One region of the Neobacillus sp. genome, then DNA from elsewhere that is predicted to be linked to it. Evidence: predicted binding sites of a transcription regulator. Region 1 holds the regulator's gene; the other holds the start of a gene.
What was found. Region 1 encodes Rex, which represses fermentation and respiration genes when NADH is low (regulators of the CRP and FNR family bind a similar motif). Its sites were predicted from a motif close to TTGTGAAATATTTCACAA; they were not measured.
Positions count from the first base shown of each region.

Region 2: a site for Rex is predicted at 3,815-3,832, ahead of RTR43_RS22525 (TIGR04053 family radical SAM/SPASM domain-containing protein). Genes of this name have one in related genera too.

Region 1 covers NZ_DALZYO010000030.1:1,397-14,118, reverse strand. Annotated here, with positions in the region: gene groL (chaperonin GroEL) at 1-1,316, opposite strand, end outside; gene groES (co-chaperone GroES) at 1,371-1,655, opposite strand; gene RTR43_RS17395 (CPBP family intramembrane glutamic endopeptidase) at 1,939-2,661, shown strand; gene RTR43_RS17390 (YdiK family protein) at 2,658-2,858, shown strand; gene RTR43_RS17385 (MDR family MFS transporter) at 3,237-4,739, opposite strand; gene RTR43_RS17380 (cytoplasmic protein) at 4,741-5,460, opposite strand; gene RTR43_RS17375 (polymer-forming cytoskeletal protein) at 5,477-6,199, opposite strand; gene RTR43_RS17370 (YhbD family protein) at 6,212-6,835, opposite strand; gene RTR43_RS17365 (redox-sensing transcriptional repressor Rex) at 7,165-7,821, opposite strand; gene moaC (cyclic pyranopterin monophosphate synthase MoaC) at 7,857-8,354, opposite strand; gene RTR43_RS17355 (ABC-F family ATP-binding cassette domain-containing protein) at 8,533-10,452, shown strand; gene tsaD (tRNA (adenosine(37)-N6)-threonylcarbamoyltransferase complex transferase subunit TsaD) at 10,991-12,016, opposite strand; gene rimI (ribosomal protein S18-alanine N-acetyltransferase) at 12,013-12,462, opposite strand; gene tsaB (tRNA (adenosine(37)-N6)-threonylcarbamoyltransferase complex dimerization subunit type 1 TsaB) at 12,475-12,722, opposite strand, start outside.
Region 2 covers NZ_DALZYO010000050.1:5,426-11,030, reverse strand. Annotated here, with positions in the region: gene RTR43_RS22560 (DegV family protein) at 1-365, opposite strand, end outside; gene RTR43_RS22555 (YitT family protein) at 471-1,313, shown strand; gene RTR43_RS22550 (DUF3813 domain-containing protein) at 1,409-1,594, opposite strand; gene RTR43_RS22545 (hypothetical protein) at 1,596-1,748, opposite strand; gene RTR43_RS22540 (Cof-type HAD-IIB family hydrolase) at 1,859-2,674, opposite strand; gene RTR43_RS22535 (metal-sulfur cluster assembly factor) at 3,084-3,392, shown strand; gene RTR43_RS22530 (DsrE family protein) at 3,408-3,746, shown strand; gene RTR43_RS22525 (TIGR04053 family radical SAM/SPASM domain-containing protein) at 3,914-5,038, shown strand; gene RTR43_RS22520 (Crp/Fnr family transcriptional regulator) at 5,136-5,605, opposite strand, start outside.

The sequences.
Region 1 (12,722 bases):
ATGTTGATACCTGTAGCAACGTCACCTTCTGCTTGAACCTCAGCGACTTTGGTGTATACGTTAAGAAGGGCAACACCACCACCGGAAACGATACCTTCTTCAACTGCAGCACGAGTAGCGTTCAAAGCGTCTTCGATACGAAGCTTGCGCTCTTTTAATTCAGTTTCAGTCGCAGCACCAACTTTGATTACGGCAACACCACCAGCTAATTTAGCTAAGCGTTCTTGTAATTTTTCACGGTCAAATTCAGAAGTTGTTTCTTCTAATTGAACGCGAATTTGGTTAACGCGAGCTGCGATTTCTGCAGATTCTCCTGCACCTTCAACGATTGTTGTGTTTTCTTTTGTCACAACTACTTTAGAAGCGCGTCCTAAAGAATCGATTGTTGTAGTTTTCAATTCACGGCCAAGCTCTTCCGTGATTACTTCACCGCCAGTTAACGCAGCGATATCTTCAAGCATTGCTTTACGACGGTCACCAAAGCCAGGAGCCTTAACAGCTACTGCATTGAATGTTCCGCGAAGCTTGTTCACTACTAACGTAGAAAGGGCTTCACCTTCAACATCTTCAGCAATCAACAATAATGGCTTGCTTTGTTGAACGACTTGCTCAAGAACTGGAAGAATTTCCTGAATGCTTGAGATTTTTTTGTCAGTGATTAAGATATATGGATTTTCTAACACAGCTTCCATTTTATCTGTATTGGTTACCATGTATGCAGAAGTGTAGCCACGGTCAAACTGCATACCTTCGACAACATCCAATTCAGTTGTAAAGCCTTTAGATTCTTCGATTGTGATAACGCCGTCGTTGCCAACGCGCTCCATTGCTTCAGCGATTAATTCGCCTACTTCTTGATCGTCAGAAGAAATCGCAGCAACCTGTGCGATTGACTCTTTTCCTTCGATTTGTTTTGAAATAGCTTTTAATTCTTCAACAGCAGAAGCAACTGCTTTTTCGATCCCTTTACGGATGCCCATTGGGTTGGCACCAGCTGTAACGTTCTTTAAGCCTTCGCGAATCATCGCTTGAGCAAGAACAGTTGCAGTTGTTGTACCGTCACCGGCAACATCGTTTGTTTTGCTTGCTACTTCAGCAACAAGCTTCGCACCCATGTTTTCGAATGCATCTTCTAATTCGATTTCTTTTGCGATTGTTACACCGTCATTTGTGATAAGCGGTGAACCAAATTTTTTCTCAAGAACCACGTTGCGTCCTTTAGGTCCAAGAGTAACTTTAACTGTATCTGCAAGTGTATCAACACCACGTAGCATTGCGCGGCGCGCGTCTTCACTAAACTTAATCTCTTTAGCCATTGTTCAAAAACCTCCTCGAATTTTCTAAACTTTATTTTTTAAAAAAATCCCTTATTAGCTGATTACAGCAAGGACATCATTTTCACGTAAAAGTAGGTATTCTACGCCTTCGTACTTCACTTCAGTACCAGCGTATTTTGAGAAGATAATGCGGTCGCCTACAGCAACTTCAAGTGCAACACGTTCTCCACTTTCAAGGACGCGGCCAGTGCCAACGGCAACAACTTTTCCTTCCTGAGGCTTTTCCTTCGCTGAATCTGGTAATACGATACCGCTTGCAGTTTTTTCTTCTGATTCAACAAGCTCAATGACAATGCGATCACCTAATGGTCTTAACAAATCAAACAACCTCCTCAAAAATATATGTAATTCCGACATTATTAGCACTCTCTAACCTTGAGTGCTAACACAATTATTATAATAAAGAATCTGAAAATTTTTTGCAAGTAAGAAGCATAAACTTTTTCATTTTTTTACAACCTTACAAGTATGTGAATTACAAAAATTTCTATACCTCATTTACCTAATAACGTTTCTCAAAATTGAAACTTTCCTGTGTTTAAGAGTAGAATAATAAGATAGTGTAGGTAATATGGAATGGATTTAAAAGGAGATTACAAATTTGAAAAGGGAATATTGGTTTATCATAATCGTTTACATTGTGATGCAGTTTTCTAGCCTAATCGGACTTCCTGTATTGATGTGGGGCTTTAAATCTTTAGGAATTAGCCAAAATCTTGCTATTCCTATTTGGCTCATTGCTAGTTTTTCGCTTGCCTTACTAATCATCCTTTTTTTACTGCGAAAGGAAATCAAGGCAGATAGCTTTAACAAACGAGACCGTACTTTTGGATATTCAGTCATGTGGGCTTTTTTAGGAGTCTTTTTAGCTCTTTTTGCTCAGTACGTCGCAGCCATTATCGAAACTCTCTTAGGGATTAAGATGGGCTCTGAAAATACGCAGCATATCCTTCGAATCATCGACTTATTCCCGTTGGCCATCATTGTAACGAGCATTATCGGACCGATATTAGAAGAAATCGTCTTTCGAAAAATTATTTTTGGTGTCCTGCATAAACGATTTAACTTCTTTATCTCAGCATTGATTAGTTCGGTAATCTTTGCTCTGGCCCATCAAGAGCCGGTGCATATTCTACTTTATTCGGCCATGGGCTTTACGTTTGCTTTTCTTTATGTAATAACTGGGCGTATTGCCGTGCCGATTTTTGCCCACGTCGCGATGAACACCATGGTTGTCTTGGTTCAAACTGTTTACAAAGATGATATTGACAGATTAAGACGTGAGGCTGAAGCGGTTCAAAACTTTATCGGAGGCTTTCTATGAGACGTTCACCCTTGTTTTCCGGATTAATTTACTTCCTGCTTGGCGGGCTATTTACTTACTTTGCCATTGATGATGTGCAGAAAAACGGTTGGGGCTTCTTCAGCTATCTCCTGATTTTATTAGCCACATTTGATTTCGGCTCAGGCTTAAAAATGATTGCTTTTCATTTTAGATTAAAGAATCAACAAAAAAAATAAAATAAGGGATCCCTGCAGCGTGTGCATGGATCCCTTTTATTATTTTTCTCTGTTCACTCTAATATTTTTTTGAAAGAATGAGTTTTGGTAAATGAACCGTCCTTTCATTTACCATAAGAGCGCTTTTTTCCTTTTATCAGTAAATGAACATTCTTTCTTTTACCGCGGGAGCTCTCTTTTTCTCCTGACGGGCAATGAAACGCTCTTTCTTTTACCGAGGCAGCTCTCTTTTTCTCCTAACGGGCAATGAAACGCTCATTCATTTACCGATAGAGCATCGTCGTTTCAGTCTCTTTGAAACCGCTCACACTGACCCTTCATAGTAAGTTTTATTCCAAAAACCGGTCCAATAGCAACAATATTAACGAAATGAGCCCGTTATTTTGAAACTTCTTGCCTGTTAATCACCATTCGCTCTTTCCCCAAAATAAAGATAAACAGGAAGGCTAAGCCCGCGGGAACTAGCGCCCAGGTAAAGGTGTGGACGATTGAACCGGAAAGGGCATTCGTGATTTTTTCCAATATTGGTGCTGGAATCTGGCTCCTTGCCTGCTCCGATAACAATTGCCGCGAATCACCTTTAGGTATTGGCCCCATCCCAGAAAAAGCATCTGCTAATTTCCCGCTAAAATTATTTCGCTGAATCATACCAAATACCGTAATACCTACCGTCATGCCGAGCGAGCGAATAAAGTTACTTGTCGAGGTAGCCGAGCCCCGTTGCTCCATGCCAAATGGATGAATCGCCGCCATGCTCAAAACAGAAAATGAGAAACCGACACCCAAGCCAATCACAACCATATAGATTGTCAGCAACGCCCTACTTGTATCCGGCGTGATCGTGCTTAACAACAAAAATCCGATAATCAAAATAACACCCGATAAAAACATGATGTTCCGATAGCTCATTTTTGTTGTCAAAAATCCACCGACCTGTGCCGTAATCACCGATCCCAGCATCATGGGCAACAAAATAAGCCCTGAATTGGTGGCACTGCCGCCATAAACCCCCTGGACAAAGATCGGGATATATACTGTTGCCGCCATAAACGCGGCCCCGTAAAACAAGCCAACGATCGTACTTCCGGCAAACAGTTGGTTTTTAAACATCGAAAAAGAAATGATTGGATCCTTCGCTTTGGTCTCAATGAATAAAAAGAGTAGAAATAGTGCTGCAAATCCTGTGAATAAACTTAAAATGACACTAGAATCCCAATCATATTTCTGTCCGCCAAGCTCCAGGGCAAACATTAAACAAACCACGGCTCCAATTAAGGTCACTGCCCCCCACCAATCAATCGATTGCTTTTGGTGAATAGGTGATTCTTTGTAGGAGATGACAATAAAAATCAGCGACAAAATCCCAAGTGGTAAATTAATATAGAAAATCCAATGCCAGCTAATATGGTCAGTAATATATGCCCCGAGCAATGGACCAAAAATACTCGACAAGCCAAACACAGCTCCAAACAAGCCGCCCATTTTCCCGCGCTTTTCAGGAGGAAAGAGGTCAAACATGATCGTAAACGCGATCGGCACTAGCGCGCCACCGCCTACCCCCTGAATAGCACGGTAAATACTTAATTGTGTAATGTTCTCTGCTGTCCCGCACAGCGCAGAACCTGCCATAAACAATATTAATCCAAAAATAAAGAACCGCTTCCGTCCATACATATCCGATAGTTTGCCGAAAATCGGCATCCCAGCCATTTCCGCTACCATATAGGCCGAAACCACCCAAACGAAGCTCTCCAGCCCACCGAGGTCACCGACAATCGTTCCCATCGCAGTAACCACTATCGTATTATCCATCGATGCCATCAAAATCCCCAATAATAACCCTGCAACAACCAATCCTAACTTACTATCCTTCGCTACCATCCTATTCTCCTTTGTTTTTTTGACTTTGTTTTATCGTTGATGAAGGGTCATGAGCCAATTCATTAGTATACTCCACTAATCCAATTTGGCAACCAGGGCCAATTTTGACCATATTGCCACGAACTATATCGGCGTTCGTATTTTCTAAATAAACATCATCCCCTTCGATTACTTTAGCCGTTAGGAATCCTACCTCTTTTCCAAAAGGAAACAGAGAATTTTTCTTTCTCTTAACTGTGATTTTTCCGCCACCGATTTCTTCTGCTGAGCTCTGGCCAAAGCGCAATCCCACCTTAATCGTATCAGCCGTTAATAATCCCTTGATTTCAAAACCGCCGCTTGAATCGAACGTTTCATATTCAACATCACCATTGACCACGATGCTCCCTTTAATGGTTGCTTCATCTCCACTGAGCTTTTCACCCACTTCCAGCAACCCGAGAATCTTCACTTTTTTCAAATGGGATTTACCATCGACCTTCATGGTCCCCATGACAAGCGTTTCCTTCACTTCGATATTCCCTTGGAATTCTACCTCACCAATTATTTTTACTGAACCTGCTGTAACATTCTCGACTGCTTCGCTCGTGCCATAGACATTAAAAATTGAACATTCCACATCATTAACGATCGTACCTTCTCCTCTGATGCTGATTTTATCGTAACGGCCACCGGGGTAACTTCCCGATCCATTAATAATAAGATTTTCGCTTTTTCCCATTTTCTTCTCCCTCCCATTAAGCCTTTCTGCTTTCACCTACAATGGCATTTTTATCCTGTGAAAATTCTTCTGTGTATTCAACTACGCCAATATGACAATTAGGACCAATCCTAACCTGGTTACCACGGACAACTTTTGCTATCGTACTTTCAAGTTCAATTCTGTCTCCTTCAATTAAATCCGTTTCTAATTGTGTTTTAAAAAAAGGCTTGAAGAGAGTGCCCATGAAGGATCCTTTATGTTGTTTTACGATGATCGTTTGCCCGCCGATTTCTTGTGCTTTACATTCTCCATAGATCTCAATATCTACTTGATCCGCGTTTAAAAGTCCTCCAATTGTAAACCGGTATTGTGCTTTAAACGTTTCAGCCTCACAATCTTCTCCAATCGTCAGAATGCCTCTAAGTTTAATTTCCTCAGCTTTTACTTTTCCGCCAACAGAGGCTTTACCTGAAACCTGTAATTGTTTAGCATACAGATTTTGCCCAATTTTTGCTGTTCCGTCCACCGTAAACTTCTGACTTTCGATTGTTCCTTTAAAACTGGCATTCCCGCTTACCTTAGCTGTATTTGCTGTAACATTGCCATTGACCGTACCTGAACCATTGCATTCAAACTCACTACACTCCAAATCACTGTTAACTTTTCCTCGTCCATTTAAGGTAACAAGATGGAACTGCCCACCGTTTGATGCCCCAATACCATTAATGACCAAATCTCCTCTATTTTTTGTTTCCATCACGATTCTCCTTTACAATAATTTCGATTTAATTTCTTCCATACAGGTCATCAGTGCGAGAGTCGTGACAACTTTCGTTCCTCGCTCAAAATGAGCAGCTTCGGCATTCAATAATAAAAGACACGATGAAACTCCTAGTTTTCGCGTAAATACCAATTCACAGCTTTTTTGCTTGATATGCTGGGCATTGTCCTTTAATACCTGTAAGAGCATTTTCCCCTCATCTAAATTAATCTCACCTGACTGAAGCAGCTTTTCTAATATATATACTTCAAGGATTCTCGGAAAATTAAATATCTTCACGCCTTTATCGTTCTCTAGATAAAAATTCATTACTTCAATCGAAACAATGTTACGTTTTATTAAATCATCCTTTTCCAACTGCAAATCACTAATATTTGGAGAAAACATATCAGCTAGCTCATCCAATGACAAATTTTCCTTCATTGTTTGAATTTTATTGATTCTTTCTAAGATTTTTTCCTTTGGAAAGAAGGTTTCTTGGCCCGTAAATGTGGATTTCCGAATAAACCATTCTTCAGGAATGAGATCCTTCCGTTTCCAGCGATATAGCTGTCCATACGATATTCCAGCAATATCTAATAAATCCTTCTTAGAAATTAACTCCTCACTCATATTGAAAACCCCTTTCTATTTTCAATGTAACATAACACTGTTACGTTTGTAAAGCAGCAAAAAGACCTTCAAGCACAAAAGGCGCAAGCGCCCGTTTAGCGGCGTATGGACTGGAGCGCTCCAACTGAGATAAAGGAAACACGAAGAGCGATAGCGATTCGATGTTGACTTATCGTAGGGCGGAGAGCGAAGTACACTAGCCGCTGGGCGCTGGAGCTGGATTCAGAGAACTATTTCAATTTATCCACAATTAATTATTTTATAATTTCCTATACAACAAAAAAAGGGCTTTTCACGAGTAGATATTCGTGAAAAACCCTTTATACTAGCTATTCTTCTTCTACTTCCCCAGTCGGATAGTGCTTTAAAAAGTAAATCAGTGATTGCAGTTCTACTGCTAGGTCGATATGATGGACCCGAATGGCGGGAGGAACATTTAACCTTGCCGGAGTAAAATTTAATATCCCTTTCACATCCGCCTTCACAAGTCGATCTGTAATCATCTGCGCAACGGAAGCCGGAACCGTAAGAATCGCAACCGATATATTTTCATTGGCTAGAACATTCTCCAAATCGTCCAAATGATAGACCGGTACCTCACGAATCAGCGTTCCCATTTTAGTCGGATCCACATCAAAGGCGCACTCTATTTTCGTATTATTGTTTTTTAAAAAATTATAGTTTAAAAAGGCAGTTCCGAGATTACCGACCCCTATTAACGCAACCTTTGTTAATTCATCTTGGTCTAAGGTTTTCCGGAAAAAGGATAATAAGTAATTGACGTTATAGCCATAGCCCTTTTTCCCTAAAGCACCAAAATAGGAGAAATCCCTGCGAATGGTTGCTGAGTCCACTTTCACCGCCTCGCTCAATTCTGCAGAAGAGACCCTTTGTTTACCGGAAGAATGGAGGTTTTTTAAAAATCGATAGTAGAGGGGCAGCCGTTTTGCTGTCGCCTGTGGTATTTTCATCGTTTCATTACTCATAATCTCCCACACCCCTTGAATGATTTAGTTACATTTCATTTAACTTGTTCGGTTCTTTTATAATCGCCGTTTTTGCCGCCCGTTTTCTCGACTAAATAGGTCGGTCCAATGACCATGCCTTTATCCACCGCTTTACACATATCATACACGGTTAAGGCACAAGCTGACGCCGCTGTTAACGCTTCCATTTCCACACCCGTGTTACCTTTGGTTTTTACCGCTGCTGCAATATGTAAATGATAGTGATCTTCTTGATCTTCTTCCCATGAGAAGGAAATATTAACTCCTGTTAATGGAATCGGATGGCACATTGGAATCAGATCCCATGTTTTTTTTGCCGCCATAACTCCAGCAACCTGGGCCACAGCCAGGACATCGCCTTTTTTCATTTCATTATTGGTTATTTTTCCAAAAATTTCTTTACTAACAGTTATGCTTGAATGAGCAAGAGCGGTCCGAGCCGTTTCCGGTTTTTCGCTGACGTCGACCATCTTTGCTCTGCCTTCTTCATTAAAATGTGTAAAATTTGCCATAAATAAATCCTCCCAAAAAAATCATACACTATTTTTCAGTTATTGTGTGTGAAACTTTGAACTAATTCAAACATTTTTTTCAAAAAATAATATCTCACTCGACGCTATAGGTCTGCCCTTTATTGCCGACAATGCCGGAATAAGGTACACTATTCCTATGTAATAGAGGTGAATTAGAATGATTTTATTGCAGGTCAATCAACTACAAAAATATTATGGTGCTGACCTTATTTTATCGAATATAAAGCTAGAATTACAAACCCGGGACCGCGCGGCACTTGTTGGCCGCAATGGTGCAGGGAAATCGACATTGTTAAAAATCATTGCCGGACAATTGTCTCATGATGGCGGGGATATTATCAAGCCAAAAGAAGTGACCATCGGTTATTTAGCACAAAATACTGGTTTAGAATCAAATTTATCAATTTGGGAAGAAATGATAACCGTTTTCGAACCGCTTCAATTGATGGAAAAATCACTTCGCAGGCTTGAAAATCAAATGGCTGACCCAAGTGTGTTCGAAGACAACACAAGATACGAACGTGTTCTTAAAGAATATGACGAGCTCCAAGTGAAATTTAAGGAACAAGGTGGATATCAATACGAGGCCGATATTCGCTCCGTGCTGCATGGGCTAAATTTCCGCGAAAGTTCTTTGCTGATTTCAAGTTTAAGTGGTGGGCAGAAAACCCGTCTTGCCTTAGGGAAATTGCTATTAACGAAACCTGATATCTTAATTTTGGACGAGCCTACCAACCATCTTGACATCGAAACCCTTTCCTGGCTTGAGCAATATTTACAGAGCTATGATGGCGCGATTTTAATTGTCTCCCATGACCGCTATTTTTTAGATAAGGTTGTCACCCAAGTTTACGAAGTAGCCCGCAAAAAAATTCAAAGGTTTCCGGGTAACTATAGTTCTTACCTTGACCAAAAAGCGGCCAATTATGAGCGTGATATGAAGCTTTTCGAAAAACAACAGCAAGAGGTAGCCAATCTCCAGGACTTTATCCAACGGAACCTGGCACGCGCATCGACGACGAAGCGAGCACAAAGCCGCCGGAAAAAGCTTGAGAAAATGGAGACTATTGACCGTCCCTTAGGTGATGAAAAGTCCGCAACCTTCTCGTTTGAAATTGAAAAACAAAGTGGAAATGACGTTCTAATGGTAGATTCGCTTGCGGTTGGTTACGACGGGGAAAAAGTTTCAGATGCCATCACCTTTCGGGCTTATAAGGGAGAAAGCATTGCCCTTGTTGGCCCAAATGGAATCGGTAAATCGACTCTGTTAAAAACAGTTATCAAAAAACTACCTGCGCTTGCAGGAGCCATACAATATGGGACAAACCTTTCAATCGGGTACTATGACCAGGAACAGGCTGAATTGACCTCGAATAAACGCGTATTAAATGAACTTTGGGATGATTACCCATTAAAAAGTGAAAAAGAAATCCGGACAGTACTCGGCAATTTTTTATTTTCCGGCGATGATGTCCTGAAAATTGTCTCTACCTTAAGCGGCGGAGAGAAGGCACGGCTTGCACTTGCTAAACTGATGTTAGAAAAAGCAAATGTGTTAATATTAGATGAACCAACCAACCATCTAGACCTTGATAGCAAGGAAGTCCTCGAGAACGCCTTGATTGATTACCCTGGAACGATTTTATTCGTTTCACATGATCGGTATTTCATTAACCGTATTGCTACAAAAGTATTAGAATTGAGCCGTGAGGGAAGCACAGAATATCTCGGAGACTATGATTATTATTTAGAGAAGAAACTTGAAAAGGAAGAACTCGAAGCACTTGCTTTAGCAGCGTCGGTAAAAAAAGCAGCAGATGTGGAAGCTAAAGAGAAAAATAAATATCAACAGGATAAGGATAGTAAAAGGCTTGAACGGCAGCGAAAAAGAAAATTGGATGGAATTGAGTTACGAATAGAGGAGCTTGAAGAACAAATTAGCGTTTATGAGCAGCAATTATGCGCACCGGAGATTTTTCAAGACCACGAAAAAGTATTAGAAATCAACTTAAAAAGTGAAAAAGCTAAGATAGAGCTCGAGCAATTGATGGAAGAATGGGCAGAACTGGCTGAATAAGTGTGATAACCGGACTGATTAGTCCGGTTTTTTTACTATTTTTTTCCTGAAAATAGCTAGGCTACTGAATATATGAACCAATTTTAGTGGGTTATCGACAAATCTTGATCGATATTAACAAATCCCTCGGATCTATCGACAAATTATCGTAGGATAATAACAATTTATTATAAATAACACCCTTATCCACAACCTTATTCACATTTCAAACAGCTTATTTTCAAACAGTTAATTAACTTTTACACATTATCCACAATAAACACCGTTTTTATCCACAATACCCACAGTTACATACCCACTTATCAACAACTCATGGTTTTTTGTTTCAACTTTTTCAAAAAAATATCCACATTATTCTGTAAATTAACGTTTTCCGGAACCTTTATCCTATTTAAACAAACGTTTGATTAGTTTTTTATAAGATAAAAAAAAACTCGCCGATTGGCGAGTCGTTAGGCGAAGTCAGAGGTGTAGTCGCGTATGCCTAATAGGAAATTGATACTTTCCTATCGGCAAAAAAAGTCCTCCAGTTGAAGGACTAATTATTATATATTTCGATATCCAGTCCCGGATTCGCATTCAGGGAAAGATCTGCTCGGATTCCTTTTTCGAACATCACACTTCCAGCTGCAGCAATCATCGCAGCATTATCGGTACATAATGATAAAGGAGGAATCACTAATTCTACCCTACTATTATTTGCGAAAGTCTTTTCTAAAGCGGCTCTTAATCCTTTATTCGCCGCTACACCGCCAGCTACTAATACCTGGTTCACGCCGTACTCAGCTACGGCTCTTTCCGTCTTCTTCACTAACACTTCAATGACACTTGCTTGGAAGCTGGCCGCAAGATCCTCAGGGGCTATCGATTCTCCCCGTTGTTCCGCATTGTGAACCGTATTTATTACTGCCGATTTCAAGCCACTAAAACTAAAATCATACGATCCTTCCTCTAACCAAGCACGCGGTAAATCAATCGTCGGGCTACCTTCCTGCGCCATGCGGTCAATATGAGGTCCGCCTGGATACGGCATATTTAATGTCCTCGCTACCTTATCATAGGCCTCACCCGCAGCATCATCCCTTGTTTCACCGATTACATCAAAATGACCGTGCTCTTTCATATATACAAGCTCAGTATGTCCCCCAGAAACAACTAGGGCTAAGAGAGGAAACTTCAACTCAGTTACCAGTCTGTTCGCATAAATATGCCCGGCAATATGATGGACGGGTACAAGTGGTTTGTTATGAGCAAAGGCAAGTGCCTTCGCAGCATTAACCCCGATTAACAGGGCCCCTACTAATCCCGGGCCTTCTGTAACTGCTATCGCATCGATTTCTGCAAATGTAACATTTGCTTGCTTCAATGCTTCTTCAATCACAATTGTTATTTGTTCAACATGATGGCGCGAAGCAATTTCAGGAACCACACCACCAAAACGTTTATGGCTTTCAATTTGTGATGCGACAATATTTGCGGCAATTTCACGGCCATTTTTAATAATCGCGACTGCGGTCTCATCACAACTCGTTTCGATTCCTATAATCAATTGATCTTTTTTCATAAATTCACCCACATAATTAGTGCATTTTCCTGATTATCAGAATAATAATTTTTACGAATCCCACCGTTTTGAAACCCGAGTTTCCGATAAAGTGATTGTGCTACATGATTCGTAACCCTGACCTCAAGTGTCATTTTTCTTGCTCCCATCTCCCTGGACATTGACATTAACTTACTCATTAATGCCTCTCCGAGTTTCTTACCTCTATAACCCGGTAAGACGGCCACATTTGTCACATGTGCCTCATCAATCACGACCCATGTCCCACAATATCCAATGACTTTATTATTTTCTTCAATAACAATATAGACAGCAAATTTATTATTATATATTTCATTATAAAAAGCTTCCCTGCTCCATGGCGTTGTAAACGAAGCATGTTCTACTTCTAAAACTTGGTCAATATCCTCTTCCCTCATATAACGAAAAACGTAAGAATCTACCATTTTCCTCTTATCCTATCCATTTGAAATTTTCCCTTTAGCTTCTAACCACTTTGCTTCCGCTTCAGCTAAACGGATATAATTCGGTACAAAGGAATGTATATCTTCCCCTTGTATATCTCTGCCTAACAATGCAAGTTCCGACGGACGTGGATTGTGTTCCGTGATACTTGCAAAAATGGCTTTTGTTCCTAACAACTCTTCAATCTTAGCTCTATGAATAGGAAGATCATTTCCAACAAATAAAATCGGTTTGCTTAATT
Region 2 (5,605 bases), on a different contig from region 1:
GCACATTTCGTATCGACAATCGTTAAATTGAAATTTGGATATTTTTCCTTTACTTGGTCAAGAATCATAACAGCGGTTGAATATGTTCCTGATAATTCTGAAGAAAATGCAATATAAATCCCATCTTCCTCTTTTTCAGCCATTTCGTTAAAGACTTCCTCAAACGCAAGTGGAGATGCTTGGGAAGTTTTTGGAATAATTCCATTACGGATGGCATCATATACGGTTTTTGGGTCAATTGTCTTAACATCTTCATATTCTTCGCCGTTAATATGGACCTTTAAGGGAATTAAAGTTACATTATTTTCTTCGTAGAAACTTTTTGGTAAATCGCATGCGCTGTCAGCGAGTATTTTTACCTGCATGAAGCTCACCTGCTTTCAGTTCTTATAATAGTTTCAGTTTATCGGTTTCACCCTAAAAATACAATTATCTAATCGGATATTTTCAAGATAAAGGGGGATATACCATTGCTTTGGCTTCAAACGAAAAAATTGATTATTGTGGTCACGGGTGCCTTATTAAATGCGCTGGCGATGAATTTATTTCTAATTCCCGCGAATGTTTATTCTAGCGGTTTTACAGGGATTGCTCAATTAGTTTCAAAGATCTTAAGTGATAATACAGCAATTCATGTATCGATGGGCTTTTTATTACTCGTACTTAATATTCCAGTAGCTTTTCTTGGGTGGAGAAAAGTTGGGAAATCCTTTACGATTTATAGTTTCTTAAGTGTCGTCCTGACATCTATATTCTTATCAATGATTCCGATTAAACAATTATCACATGATATTTTATTAAATGCCGTATTCGGCGGAGTTATTTTAGCAGTCGGTGTAGGGATTACGTTAAAATGGGGTGCTTCGACAGGAGGGGTCGATATCATTGCCATGGTTTTATCAAGAATGAAGGACAAACCGGTTGGTCCGTATATGTTTGTCTTAAATGGTATCATTATTATGACAGCAGGTGTCCTCTATGGCTGGGAAAAAGCTCTTTATACACTTGTTGTCTTATACACTTCGACTAGAGTAATTGACGCCATCCATACTAGGCATGCGAAACTTACGGCGTTAATTATTACGAAAAAAGCGGATGAACTAAAAAAAGCAATTCATGCTTCCCTTGTTAGAGGGATCACAATGATTCCCGCAAAAGGAGCATTCACCAATGAAACACGGGATATGCTGATGATTGTAATCACCCGATATGAGCTCTATGATTTAGAAAGAATTATTAAAGAAGTAGATCCAAATGCTTTCACAAATATAATACAGACAACAGGGGTTTACGGTTTTTTTCGAAGGGATTAAGGAAAATAAGCTCAATCTTCTTACTCTGAAAAAGTTTACCGGATTCGATAAGAAAATTGGAAGTGCCTCATTAGGCACCTCCAATTTTCTTAAATCTATTGAATCTGATCAAGCTCTTGTTGCATTTGTCGGAGCTGGGCTTGCTCTGTCACTGTCGTGTTGGCGTAAGCAGAACTAAGTGCATTCTTTGCCTTTTCAACAGCAGAATCAACCTCAGCTGGGTTTGCGGATTTCGCCATCTCAACAAATCTTCGTGCTTCCTGGAACAATTGGTTTCCCATGTTAAATTCCTCCAAGCGAGGATTCGTGCACATTTGCCATTTTCTGAGCTTCCGCTTCAGCATAGGTCATGTGATAAGGAATACGTTCAGCATGCTTGTTAACGGTATCCTTTCCTTGCTGGACAAAGCGTTTTGATTTGTTTGATTTACCCATTCGAATCCCTCCAATATGCTCAAGCTCGTATTGAAACAGCAACGCTGCTTCAAAAATTAGTATGCACCAAAGGGGGTATGTTCATTTAGGAAAACCTTGGCTTACTGGGACTATAACTTTATATTTAACAATTCTGCCAAATATTCACCGACGCCATCTTCTTCGTTGCTTAAGGTAACATCATTGGCGATATTTTTCACCAGATCAATCGCATTTCCCATTGCAATCCCATGACCAGCATATTCAAGCATTTCCAAATCATTATCTTCATCACCAAATGCCACAATTCTTTCAGTTGGAATTCCAAAATAATCAGCAGCCTTTTTCAGACCCACTGCTTTGTTTAAACCTACCTTAATGATTTCGATTACATGCCACGGAGCTGCCCAGCTGCGTTGTTCAATCACTTCCGCATGCACGACAGATAAATGATCACGGATTTTTTGAAGCTGGTCTTCCTCTGTATGGATTAGCATACTTGTGGGTGAGTCATGTAAGAAATTTAGTAAATCCCCAGTCGTTATTTTTGGATTGCCAAAGCTAAAAATATCTAAAAGCTTTTCATCGTGATAATGAATATAAACATCGTCAATCACTTCAGCAATAATATTATGGAACTGAAAGCTTCTGCAGGCCTCCACAATATCTTTTGCTACCTTTACATCAAGAGGCTCATGATAGTATCCCCAGTTAGGGTTTCGTGGATGGTGCATAAAAGCTCCATTAAAATTGACAATAGGCGTGTCCAATTCCAGCTCTCGATAATACATTTCACTGGAACGATAAGGTCTTCCTGTGGCAATCATAACGATATGACCATCTGCTTTTGCTTTTTGTATGATTTCTTTTGTTTTTGAGGAAATTGTTTTATCATCCTTTAATAATGTTCCATCAAGATCTAAGGCGATTAAGTGTCTTTCAGTCATGTGGGTGATCCCTTCTTATTTAAAATTTTTCATGAATAATTGCATTGCTTTAGAAAAATGTTTATCTACATGGTACACTACAAATAAGGGAATTTTCATATAGCATCGAACTTTTATTTCTATATTTACTATGTTAACAATTTTATATCTAATGTGTAAAAAAATTCACACCATGTTTCATAAAAAACTATATACTTTTTATTGCAATAAGCGGATTGTGTAAATGAAAATCGTGGTAATTAATAAGAAAAGCGATACTTAAGTCTATCCACTACAAGTGCAATTGGACGGTCAATTATCTATTTTACGCGAATTTGAATTAAGTCTCAATCCAGTCAAGCGGGTTTTTATAGTTTGAGACCTACCTTTTGCTATAATAAATTCAGAAAAACTTTAGGAGTGAACAAACATGAATGAAGAATTAAAAGAAAATATTATGGGTGCCATGGAGCTAGTTATCGATCCTGAACTAGGCGTTGACATTGTTAATTTAGGTTTGGTCTATAATGTTGAAATGGATGATGAAGGGAAAGTAACAGTGTCGATGACGTTAACTTCAATGGGCTGCCCGCTCGCTGGAACGATTGTGGACCAAGTAAAAAGAGCGTTAGCAGACATTCCTGAGGTCAAGGATACAGATGTAAATATCGTTTGGAATCCGCCATGGAATAAAGAAATGATGTCACGCTATGCGAAGATTGCCTTAGGAATTCGCTAAAATGGGGGATTATCTATGAAAAATAAAGTGATTTTAGTAAGCTCGAACCAACTCGGTAGGGGTGACCAAGGACTTGGTGAAAATATCTTGGAAACATTCTTTACTATATTAAAACAAAAGGAAGAACTACCTGCAGCTGTTTTTTGTATGAACAGCGGGGTCTTGACTTTGACAAGTGAGTCGTTTGTTTCTGTTCATTTGAAAGAATTGGAAGACAAAGGTGTAGAAATTTTAGCATGTAAGACTTGTGCTGACCACTATGAGATTAGTGAAAAATTGACGGTTGGGAAAATCAGCGGAATGGGAAATTTTATTGACCTGGCAGCCAAATATGAAGTAATAACGATTTCTTAAAAACAGCAGAGCTTCTGCTGTTTTTATTTTTCCTGAACTTCACAAAACGGACATATATAATTTGTGGGTTGTGAGATAGTTCACTTTTTTAACCTATAAACAACTTTATAATATATGTTATTAAGGCTGTTTGAGTTTGAAATAGCCGTTTTTGGGAGGCGTTTCATATGGTTTTTAGCCGAGATTTTAATAAAGATCCATTTATTGTAATTTGGGAGCTGACACGTGCTTGTCAATTAAAGTGTTTGCATTGCCGTGCTGATGCGCAATATACAAGGGACCCACGAGAATTAACCTTTGAAGAAGGTAAAAATCTAATCGATCAAATATATGATATGAATAATCCGATTCTGGTATTTACAGGCGGAGACCCGCTTATGAGGGAAGATGTTTTTGATATTGCCAAATACGCAGTAGAAAAGGGCGTACGGGTATCAATGACACCTAGTGCTACCCCTAATGTAACAAAAGAAGCGATTAAAAAGGCAAAAGATGTCGGTCTTTCTCGCTGGGCGTTCAGCATTGACGGTCCAACAGCAGAAATACATGACCATTTTCGCGGGACGGCAGGGTCCTTTGATTTAACAATGGAACGGATTAAATATTTACATGAGCTTGAAATTCCAATTCAGATCAACACTGTTATTTCAAGATACAATTATGAATATCTTGATGAAATGGCAAAAATGGTTGAAGATTTAAAATGTGTACTTTGGAGTGTCTTTTTCCTTGTTCCGACTGGAAGAGGACAAATTTCCGATATGATTTCCCCAGTTGAGCATGAAAAAGTCCTTAGATGGCTCTATGACCTAAGTAAACGAGTACCTTTCGATATTAAAACTACAGAAGCCATGCATTACCGTCGTGTTGTTATTCAACAAAAAATGCGGGAAGCAAAAGCCCAAACAGATGAAATCAATTATTTAAGTGCTCTCACAGAAAAAGGGTTAACAGGCTCGATAGATGGTCTAGGTCGGGCACCTAAAGGTGTAAATGATGGAAATGGCTTTGTGTTCATTTCTCATATTGGCGATGTGTATCCAAGTGGTCTTTTACCAGTTAAGGCCGGCAATGTTCGAGAAACACCTTTAGCGGAAATTTACCGAGAGTCACCAATCTTTAAAGCGCTAAGAAATCCGGACGAATTTAAGGGTAAATGTGGTGTGTGTGAATTTCGCTTTGTATGCGGCGGTTCAAGGTCACGGGCCTATGCGATGACAGGTGATTACCTAGAAAGCGAACCATTCTGCGTCTATATTCCAAAAGCTATGAGAGACAAGCAAGTACAATAAGAAAGATAGTATAAATACAGGGCTGCCTCATGGAAAGTGAGACAGCCCTAGGAATAGGATTAATAAAAAAGATGGAGCGGGGAATCTTCGCTCCATCCTATTCAATATTGCAATATACGGCTGAGCAATTTTCACAACCGATTTCGTCCTTTAAGTATTGCAAATTCAAAATGGAAATCCTTCCTTTTTTAATTGAAATAATCTTATCACGCTTTAACTCACTAAGGATGCGATTTGTACTTTCACGAGAGGTGCCACAGAAGTTAGCTAGTTCTTGATTGGTTAAGGGCAGATCAATCAAAATTTCATTATCTTTTTGGATACCATAGCTATTCGACATTCGAATAAGTGTGGAGAAGAGTGCTCCACGTTTTCCGTTTAGGACTAAATCACGAAATTTTGTTTGTGTTTTTCGAAAATGATCACTCATCCATTTCATGAATTCAAACGCAAGCTTACTATTTTGGAAAATTTCACTTTCGATTACATCCTTTTTAATCGCAACAACATCTCCTTCTTCAAGAACAGTTGCACTTAATAAATATCTCGGGTTGTCCGTAAAAAGAG